DNA from 3 places in the Brassicibacter mesophilus genome. Region 1 is predicted to be linked to each of the others. Evidence: a T-box and tRNA genes for the amino acid it is inferred to sense, from the RefSeq annotation. Region 1 holds a T-box; the other regions hold tRNA genes.
The links. The T-box of region 1 lies ahead of argS (arginine--tRNA ligase). A T-box ahead of a tRNA ligase gene usually reads a tRNA of that ligase, here a tRNA-Arg.

Region 1 (3,219 bases):
TATAGTCACATATTTTGTTAGGTGCCTTATCTGTAAAGCTTAACTCTACAATTTCATTAAATTTTGAGAGCTTTAAGAATAGGTTTCTTTCTACTTCACTGGATGGAGTATCTATTTTATTGTCATATTGGAAATCTTCATTAGCAATTTTCCTAAGAATAGACTTGATTCTAACAACTGTATATAAAATATATGGACCAGTGTTTCCTTCAAATGAGGAAAATCTATCAATATCAAATACATAATCTTTTGTGATTTGGTTAGATAAATCACCATATTTTAAAGCAGATAGTCCTACTTTTCTTGCAATTTCATCTACTTCGCTAGGGTCAATATTTTTATTTTCCTTAAGCTTATCGTGAACAGCATCCTTAATTATTTTAATCAAATCTTGGAGTCTCATTACTCCACCTTCTCTTGTTTTAAAAGGCTTACCATCCTTACCATTCATGGTACCAAAACCGATAAAATCTAGTTTTAAATCTTCGCCTGCAATCTTAGTTTTCTTAGCACATCTAAACACTTGCTCAAAGTGTAGCTCTTGTCTTTTGTCAACCACATATATGATTTGGTCAGGGTTATATTCCTTAACTCTTTCCCAAATTGTTGCAAGGTCAGTTGTACTGTATAAAGAAGCACCATCAGATTTTAGAACGATAAAAGGAGGAATGGTATGGGTATCTGTTTCTTTAGAAACATCAACTACTAACAATCCTTGACTTTCAGAAGTATAGTGGTTATCTTTCAGATAGTCTACCATTATATTTATATACTGTTGACAGTCACTTTCACCTTTCCAAAGATCAAAGTTTACATTTAAATTACCGTAACCCTTTTTTAAATCAGCTACAGAAACATTTAATATATGTTTCCATAATTCAACATAGCCTTTTCGTCCTTTTTGAAGCTCAGAAGTTGCTCGCTTGGATTCTTCCATAGCCGTGTTATCAGATTTTGCTAGTTTACTGGCAGCAGGGTATATATCTTCAAGCTCATCTATGGTAAAAGGTGCTTCTTGTGGATACTCTCCTTGAAAATTTTCATCAAAATATGGAAGATTTGGGTTTCGTCTTTTAAGCTCAGAGATTACCATACCTATTTGTAGGCCCCAATCACCTAAATGAACATCTCCTATTACATTATGTCCTACATATTTAGAAATTCTCTTGAGACTTTCACCAATTATCGCTGCTCGTAGATGACCGACATGAAGGGGTTTTGCAACATTTGCCCCACCATAATCGATAATAATGGTTTTAGGATTAGGTTCTTCATCATAACCCAATTTTTTACGGGTATACATTTCGTTTATACACTCAGCAAGGAAACTATCCTTAATATTGATGTTGATAAAGCCAGGGCCTGCAATTGAAACATCTTCAAATATTTCAAATTTTTTCAGTTCATTTAATATCTCATTGGCTATTTGAATAGGTGCTTTTTTATATTGTTTAGCAGCAGGAAGGGCACCATTGCACTGAAATTGGCATAAATCCGGTCTATTTGATACAGTGACTAAACCATATTTTCTATCATACCCCTTTTGTTCAAAAGTATCTTCAACTATAGTACTTATTCTTTTAATAAGCGTTTGCATATACATACCTCCCAGTTTGATTATTTAAAAAACAAAATAAAAACCCGTCTCTAATAATAGAGACGGGTATAAATCCGCGGTACCACTCAAATTGACTAACATAGTCCACTCAAAACTTTAACGCAGTTAACGGCTAACCCTTACAAACTGTTCAGGCAGCTCCTCAAAGGCCCTTTTCTCCATTTGATTTCTTGCAGAACTTCCACCAAATTTCTGCTCGCTATTAGAAAATATAAATGGGTACTCTTCTCTTCATCGAATTTTCAAGATATATTTATTGATTATTTTATATTATGGTGTATTTACTGTCAATGTATTCTTATAAAATTATACAGTGCAAGTATATATGATATCCATCGAAGGCTTTAATAGAAAGTAAGAGAAAGATTCTTAAGCAGTAATAAAAATAATGCTATATAATTAATTTTTTATGCACAATATCATAACAATAATAATAGAATATAAATTAGAAGAAACAAAAACGATAATGAATATCAATTGAAAGGAGAATGTATATGGCAGGCAGAATAAGGAGGTTAATTCCAGGAGGGAACACTTCAAAAGGTTTTTATTCATACTATGACAATATAATTGAAAAGGATGCAAACAGAATTTTTATATTAAAAGGTGGTCCAGGAACAGGAAAATCGTCGTTAATGAAAAAAGTAGCTAAAGAAATGTTAGAAAGAGGTTATGATGTTGAGTATCATCACTGCTCGTCAGATAATAATTCTATAGATGGTATAGTAATACCAAAGCTAAAAGTTGCAATGATAGATGGTACAGCGCCACATGTAGTTGATCCTAAAAACCCAGGAGCAGTGGATGAAATAGTGCATCTAGGAGATTTTTGGAACACAGAAGGCATGGAAAAAAATAAAGAAAAAATTCTATATTATATAGAGAACAATAGCAAATTTTATAAAAGAGCATACAAATACTTCCCAGCTGCAAGACTTATTCAAGAAGATATCATATTGATGAACGGTGAAACTCAAGATTTTGCAAAAGTTAATATAGAAACATATAAATTAATCAAAGATATTTTTGGTGAATTAGAGACAAGTGAAAAATTAGGTAAAGAAAGACATTTATTTGGTAGTGCATACACACCTAATGGGTGGATAGAGTATACAGATACATTACTAGAGGGTTTAGAGATAGTTTATTATATTAAAGGGGATTATGGTACTGGTAAATCGACTTTACTTGAAAAGGTATATAAAGAAGCTATTGTTAGAGGATTAGATGTGGAAGTGCATCATACACCATTGATTCCAGAAAAGATAGAAACAGTTATTATAAAAGAGCTAAGCGTAGCACTAACCATTAGTAAAGTAGCAGAAGAAGAAAACTACAATACCATAGACCTTGATCAATACCTAAGTACAGATATACTAGAAAAGTATAAGGAAAATATTGAACAAGATAAACAGGTATATCAACAGCTAATAGATATAGCTTTATCTAATATAGCTGCTGCAAAGAAAAATCATGATATAATAGAAACCTTCTATGTACCAAATATGAACTTCTCAGAAGTAGAGAAGGTGAGAAATAAGCTTATTACAAGAATTCTTCAATATGATAAATAATAAGAGCATAAGCTGAGAGAATATTCT
Region 2 (3,219 bases), on a different contig from region 1:
TTCATATTTTTGCATCTTTTTCTATTTTTACTGTAAAATTTCCATAGTACAACAGGTTGAATGTAATAATTATCGAAAGGAGCATGTAATTTGTGCAACGAAAGTAAAATAGTAGAATTAATTAATGAAATTGAGGAAGTTAAAACCAAGCTGTATAGTTTAATATGTAAAAAGCAGTACAATCTCATTGATCCTGAGGTAATTAAGACAAGCGAATTGCTTGATCAACTTTTGTCTCAGTACTATAACAATAATATAAAATAGCAATTAATTAGACATATTTAACCTGTTGTGCTATCATTTGAAAACTTCCCTACCATTAAATAAAGCAATATATTTGTTAGCTTTAAGATTTCATGGTTAATATAGGCTACCTTTATGATATTGTTACATAATCATCATTACATGGGTATAAATCCCATATATAAAGAAGTTTATATGTTTAACATTTTAAAAAGACATAAAATAGTAATCATTGTTATATTAACTGATCTTTTTTTGTTCTGGCTTACTTTCTATTCAGATATTATTCTGACATTTATCAGCCCAAGCATTGAGGATTATTCAATATCAGACACTAGTTTTCCTCGAAATTATGCTGAAGTTTTATTTTGGTACCTTGTGCATATGCCCTCGTCTATAGTTTTAGAGAATATTCTTGGACACATAGTAGAATCTAAAGTTTATCTGTCTTTATCAATTATACAAACTGACTTAATAGCTTATTTCATAGAAAATCATATTAATCACAAAATGATTTCAAAAACTAGACTTTAGCGCTTATTCTTCCTTTTACTAACTTGTCCCACTCTTCTTTTTTTAGGATTCCTACTCTTTTGTAAGAGTCTTTCATACTTTATAGCCGTTTACCTCAGTATTTTAATTAATGGCTATTCTCTTTTTACATAACCATTATTCTTTTTATAATTTCCTACTATCAATATGTCCGTTATTAAAGATTTCTCCAAATTATTGATAGAAACCTTCTTCATAAAAAATAACATTTAAGTAACATTTCTTTAAACATACATGACTCTTATTCATATATGATATTGGTATAAACAATTATAGTGAGGTGTTCATAGATGTCCACAGTAGTAAGTAATTTAATCGATAGTATACATGATTTTATTTGTACTAAAGTTAATAGAAATGAAGATTTGTCTAGGTCTGACATATCTATGCTTAATCGTTGCTTTGATACTATTTTGCTTGAAATAAAATCATCAAATTAAACTCTATAGGCAGTTTATATCATCAAACGCCCTTTTAGAATTTTAAAGGGACTTATCTCTCAGGTCACATCAGATTAAAGAGTTAGATAAAATTCAATTGACTTATTTATTCTGACTGATGCAAGCGCTATATGCCATTTAGTATAAAATAAAAAACCTCATAATCATTCGGATTACAAGGTTTAAACTGGTGCGCCCTGAGGGATTCGAACCCCCGGCCAACTGATTCGAAGTCAGCTACTCTATCCAGCTGAGCTAAGAGCGCATATTCTGAATTGTTAAATCTATCAATCAGAATGATTATAGCAAAAAAATATAATAACGTCAAATTAATAAATACTGCGGGAAACAGATATCTCTATTTCCCGCTTATCATGTATCACTATTTTCTTCCCATTACTACAAGTTGAGTACATCTCTCTATTCCTGATTTATTAAAGCTTTCTTTTACTTCTCGTGTCCTTCTTTTAAATTCCTCATATTGATCATACTCTTTTGTTTTCTCAACCTTTTTGTCAAGTTTCTCTATCTTTGTTGCAAGCTTTTTAGCTAGCTCTGGATCTGTTTCATAGTCTTCAAAGATATCTTCAACATTTATTCCTGCTTCTTTTACTATATCAACTATTTCTTGTTTCTTTAAAGTCTTGCCATGATACTCACCTAGCAAAGTATCTATTTCTCCTCCAAGGTGATGAAGAAGAACATGAGTGTTTTGTGCATCTGATTGATTGTCATTAAACATCTCATTTACTATGAATATTCCACCTGGCTTTAACACTCTTTTCATTTCACTAAGTACCTTATTTATATCGGTTACGTGATGAAGAGAGTTTGATATACATACTATGTCAAATGTTTCATCTTTAAAATCCAGATTGCTTCCATCCATATGTATAAACTTTACGCCACTATCTGCATGTTTTTCTATAGCAGTGTTTACAACTTCCTGACTATTGTCTATTGCTATAATCTCATCGTAATCTTTCAAGCCCTCCTTAAGCTTCAGAGCAAATTCTCCATATCTAGTTGCTACATCTAATACTTTTCCTCCCGATACATCTGATAACTTTGACTCTAATTTTTCCATACATTTTCACTCCTATATTTATGTCTATTAATATATAGTTTATCACACATTTATGACAAATTACTACATGACTTATGTTTATATGCAAAAAAGATAACACATATCTCAGTTTTCTGATAAAATAAAAGAAAGTTCTTATAAAAATAAGCTTTTTTATTATAAAAACAACTGAAAAAGCTGCAAAGGAGTTGTTTAAAATTAGTGATAATAAGCAGTTTACTATATTCTCTATAATGTCGAAACCAAAACAAGTTGTTGATGAAAAAATACCAGATAATATTAAATTAAAACCAAGTGAGTGGTGGTGTCCTTACTGTTCAATGCCAGTTATATTTAAAAAAAACAAAAGTAGAGGAATAAAAATATGTCCTGTATGCGGAATATCAGAAAAAGATTACTGGGTGAAAAAGGTAAATTATTAAATTTAAAATTACATCCTGCAGTTGACTAGACAAAGCAACAAGTGTAGGGTTGAAAGATATAAGCATAATACTTATTGATTCTGACTTGTAAAACGTCACAACAGAGGCACAATAATAATCATGAGCAAAATGCTCATTTCTGTATTAATCATATACTACCTTGTCCTCAATGAAATTTAATATGTTATTCCAATACTCTTTATCTTTTCCAACATTCTTAAAATCACAATTTTTAATGATAAAATGTTCCCAAGAATCACGAAACCATGTCTGCACATTGGGATTTACCTCATGTAATCTCTTCGTATTAACTTTAGGAACCTCTGTATCACCCGTACATGCAATCAGAAAGACAGGTCTGTTTCCTGCACATTTGATTTGTTCTGCCGGTTTTATTTTGCGAACAGTATCGCTCCCAAAGACCATTTCCAAAGCAAGGTGAATCAATGGCTTTTCCATAGCCTGAATGAATTTT
Region 3 (3,219 bases), on a different contig from region 1:
CTATGATGATTTCTATAAAGGATATCTTGAAATTGTTATAGCTCATGAAACAGGCCATCAATGGTGGTATGGGGTAGTTGGAAATGATGAAATCGATGAAGCTTGGCTTGATGAATCTTTAACGACTTATTCTGAAGTAGTATATGCACAAGGGAAATATGGAGATAAGGTAGCAGAAAATTACTATGCGAACAATGTGGAAGAATATTACAAATCATCGAAGGAAGTACTATCACAGTCAAGTGAAGTTGTTGTAAAGCCTTTGAGTGAGTTTGAAAATTGGGATGATTATGGCCCACTTGTATACAATAAAGGGGCTATGCTTTTAAATGAGATAAAGGTAAGGTATGGAGATAAAACATTATATACAATACTAAACAATTATTTCAATCAATATAAATTCAAAAATGCTACAACTGAGGATTTCATAAAAGTTTGTGAAGAAGTTACTGGTGATAATTTTGATCAGTTAGCAAATGAATGGTTATATGGAAAATAGAATTTACAGGGAGTCTATTAGGCTCCTTTTTGATTTCTTAATAAAATCTCATAGTTATTTTTTTATGTATTCTATTCATATTTAAATAGAGTGTCATTCCTAAAATTGGTTTTTAATAAAATTCTACAAAATATAATGAAATATATATAACTTTGATATAATAAGAATAAATAGTATTATAGCACTGTTTTATTATGACATAGCTTTGGAGGCAAAAATGAAAAAAAGTATATTAATTTTTCTTTCAATTTTTATATTTTTATCATCTAGTATTGCATATAGTGATGGCGGTATTGAAGATGGGATTGCATCCGCTTTACTTGGTGAATACGAAAGTGGAAAAATATTATATGAATACAACATAGACAACAAGATTGAAATGGCAAGTATAACTAAAATTATGACATATCTTGTTACAATGGATCAAGTAACTAATGGCACAGTAAACCTAAAGGACTTAGTAAAAGTAAGTAAAAAAGCAGCTGATACAAAAGGTACATCATTTAAGCTTAAAGAAGGAGAAGAAATAGAACTAGAAATACTTCTTGCGTCTATAATGATAGTATCTGCTAACGACTCATGTGTAGCTATAGCAGAGCATGTATCTGGTACAGAAGACGAATTTGTTAATATGATGAATAATAAAGCACAAGAGCTTGGATTAACTCAAGCTGCATTTTTAAATTCTAATGGACTTCCACTTAAGAATGGTAATCAAAACAGAATTTCAGCAAGAGACATATTCGAGCTTGCTAGATATGTAATTACTAAGTATCCTCAAATACTTAATATAACAAAAATGAATAGAATAATTATGCCATCAAGAAACTTTGAAAAAGAAAATACAAATCCACTGTTGAATGAAATTAAAGAAATAGATGGACTTAAAACAGGGTATACTGATAAAGCAGGATATTGCCTAGTGTCAACTATAGTCGTCAAGGAGTCAGAAGAGAACCAAAAGCCATTTAGGCTTATTGGCATACTTATGGGAGCTAAAAGTGAAGAAGAAAGAAAAAACAAAAGTTTAGAGCTTTTACAATATGGGGTGAACAATTATAAAAAAATACAAGTTTTAAACAAGGATATACATATCAAAACCATAGAAATAGACAATGCTAAAAAGCCTACAGTAGATATTTTGCCACAAAGAGATTTGTATCTATTAGTTAAGAACGGCGAAAATATAGAGCAAGAGATACAACTTGATGAAAATATTAAAGCCCCAATAAAAAAGGGAACAAAAGTAGGCACAATTATTGTGAAAAATGGCGAAGAAGAAGAAAATATTGATTTAATAGTTAATAGAGATGTAGCTAAAGCAGGTGTATTTAGTAGGATATTTAGGTTTTTGGCAAACTTAGTAGGCTTATAGTGAAACCTTGCATTGACAAATATAGTATTTTACTGTAAAATATATAATTGTTCAATAAATGTGCTCCCGTAGCTCAGCAGGATAGAGCGGCGCCCTCCTAAGGCGTGTGTCGGAGGTTCGATTCCTCTCGGGAGCGCCATTATTGTTTTTTGAGGATGATAATATGGATGAATATTTTATGCGATTAGCATTAGATGAAGCATATAAAGCCTATAGCGCTGACGAAGTTCCAGTTGGTGCTATTATTGTAAAAGGGAATAAAGTAATAAGTGCTGGGTATAACATGAGGGAGACTCTTAAGGATCCTATTGCTCATGCCGAAATCATAGCAATTAAGAAAGCAAGTGAAGTATTAGATGGATGGAGACTTTTAGGATGCACTATGTACGTCACTATAGAGCCATGTCCTATGTGTGCTGGTGCAATAATTAATTCAAGGTTAGAAAGGCTCGTGATTGGTTCCAGTGACCCCAAAATGGGTGCTTGTGGTTCGGTTATTAATTTAGTTCAAAACCAAAGCTTTAATCATCAAGTGGATATAACGTGGGATATAATGCAAAAAGAATGTTCGGATGTAATGAAAGATTTCTTTAAGAAATTGAGAAAGAGATAGCGAAAGCTATCTCTTTTATATTTTTCCTTTTATGCCCCAAATAGGTCCAATAAAAGGAAGTTTAATGTTTTGAAAAATATAAATGTCACCTTTAATATCAGCAGCCTTAGGAACAAAAACTTTTATCCCCTCAAAGACCTGCTCCCTATAGTTTCCGTTATTCTTAAAGCTTTTAGAAGATCTAACACTTAGATTCCTTACTGTTCCAACTCACCCACATGGAGAAGAAGTGACTTCAACAATAAAATCTAAACCATTCTTTTTAACATAAGAAATAGCCTTATCTTGTATTTTTAACAATTATATCACCACTCTAGCAATTTTTTTCTAATAACATCATTATATCAAATCAGTAACAAAAGATATGAGAAAATACAATTAAAAAATATGTAAAAATTTTGTTAACAGAGTTACATATTGTCATTTCTTATATTATAATAATAGTTGAATGAACTGAAATGTGCAATTAATTAAAAGGAGGCAGTTAAGTATGACAAAAAGATTTTTGAGCTTTGCTTTATGTTTTATCCTTGTTTTCAGCGTATGCTTGCCTATTTATGGTGAAAGCATAGACACATTTACAGATATCTCAGACTCACAGTACAAGAAAGCAATATTAAATCTTCATGAACAAGGGATTATAAGTACAGATTCAAATTCACTTTTTTATCCTAATCGTATATTAACAAAAGCAGAGGCAGCTGATTTATTAGTTAGAGCATTTAAGCTACC

Region 2: it has a tRNA-Arg gene. The T-box ahead of argS (arginine--tRNA ligase) is inferred to sense a tRNA for this amino acid. The anticodon was not compared.
Region 3: it has a tRNA-Arg gene. The T-box ahead of argS (arginine--tRNA ligase) is inferred to sense a tRNA for this amino acid. The anticodon was not compared.

What each region holds. Positions count from the first base shown of each region.
Region 1 is NZ_JBNPXI010000001.1:87,717-90,935, reverse strand. It holds gene argS (arginine--tRNA ligase) at 1-1,597, opposite strand, end outside; T-box leader at 1,653-1,862, opposite strand; gene HNR33_RS00505 (PRK06851 family protein) at 2,113-3,192, shown strand.
Region 2 is NZ_JBNPXI010000003.1:30,152-33,370, reverse strand. It holds gene HNR33_RS05085 (Spo0E family sporulation regulatory protein-aspartic acid phosphatase) at 91-264, shown strand; gene HNR33_RS05080 (hypothetical protein) at 1,086-1,235, shown strand; tRNA gene HNR33_RS05075 (tRNA-Arg) at 1,424-1,500, opposite strand; gene HNR33_RS05070 (class I SAM-dependent methyltransferase) at 1,618-2,322, opposite strand; gene HNR33_RS05065 (hypothetical protein) at 2,511-2,744, shown strand; gene HNR33_RS05060 (alpha/beta hydrolase) at 2,889-3,219, opposite strand, start outside.
Region 3 is NZ_JBNPXI010000026.1:36,420-39,638, reverse strand. It holds gene HNR33_RS19610 (M1 family metallopeptidase) at 1-499, shown strand, start outside; gene HNR33_RS19605 (D-alanyl-D-alanine carboxypeptidase family protein) at 717-1,874, shown strand; tRNA gene HNR33_RS19600 (tRNA-Arg) at 1,937-2,013, shown strand; gene tadA (tRNA adenosine(34) deaminase TadA) at 2,038-2,487, shown strand; gene HNR33_RS19590 (5'-nucleotidase C-terminal domain-containing protein) at 2,978-3,219, shown strand, end outside.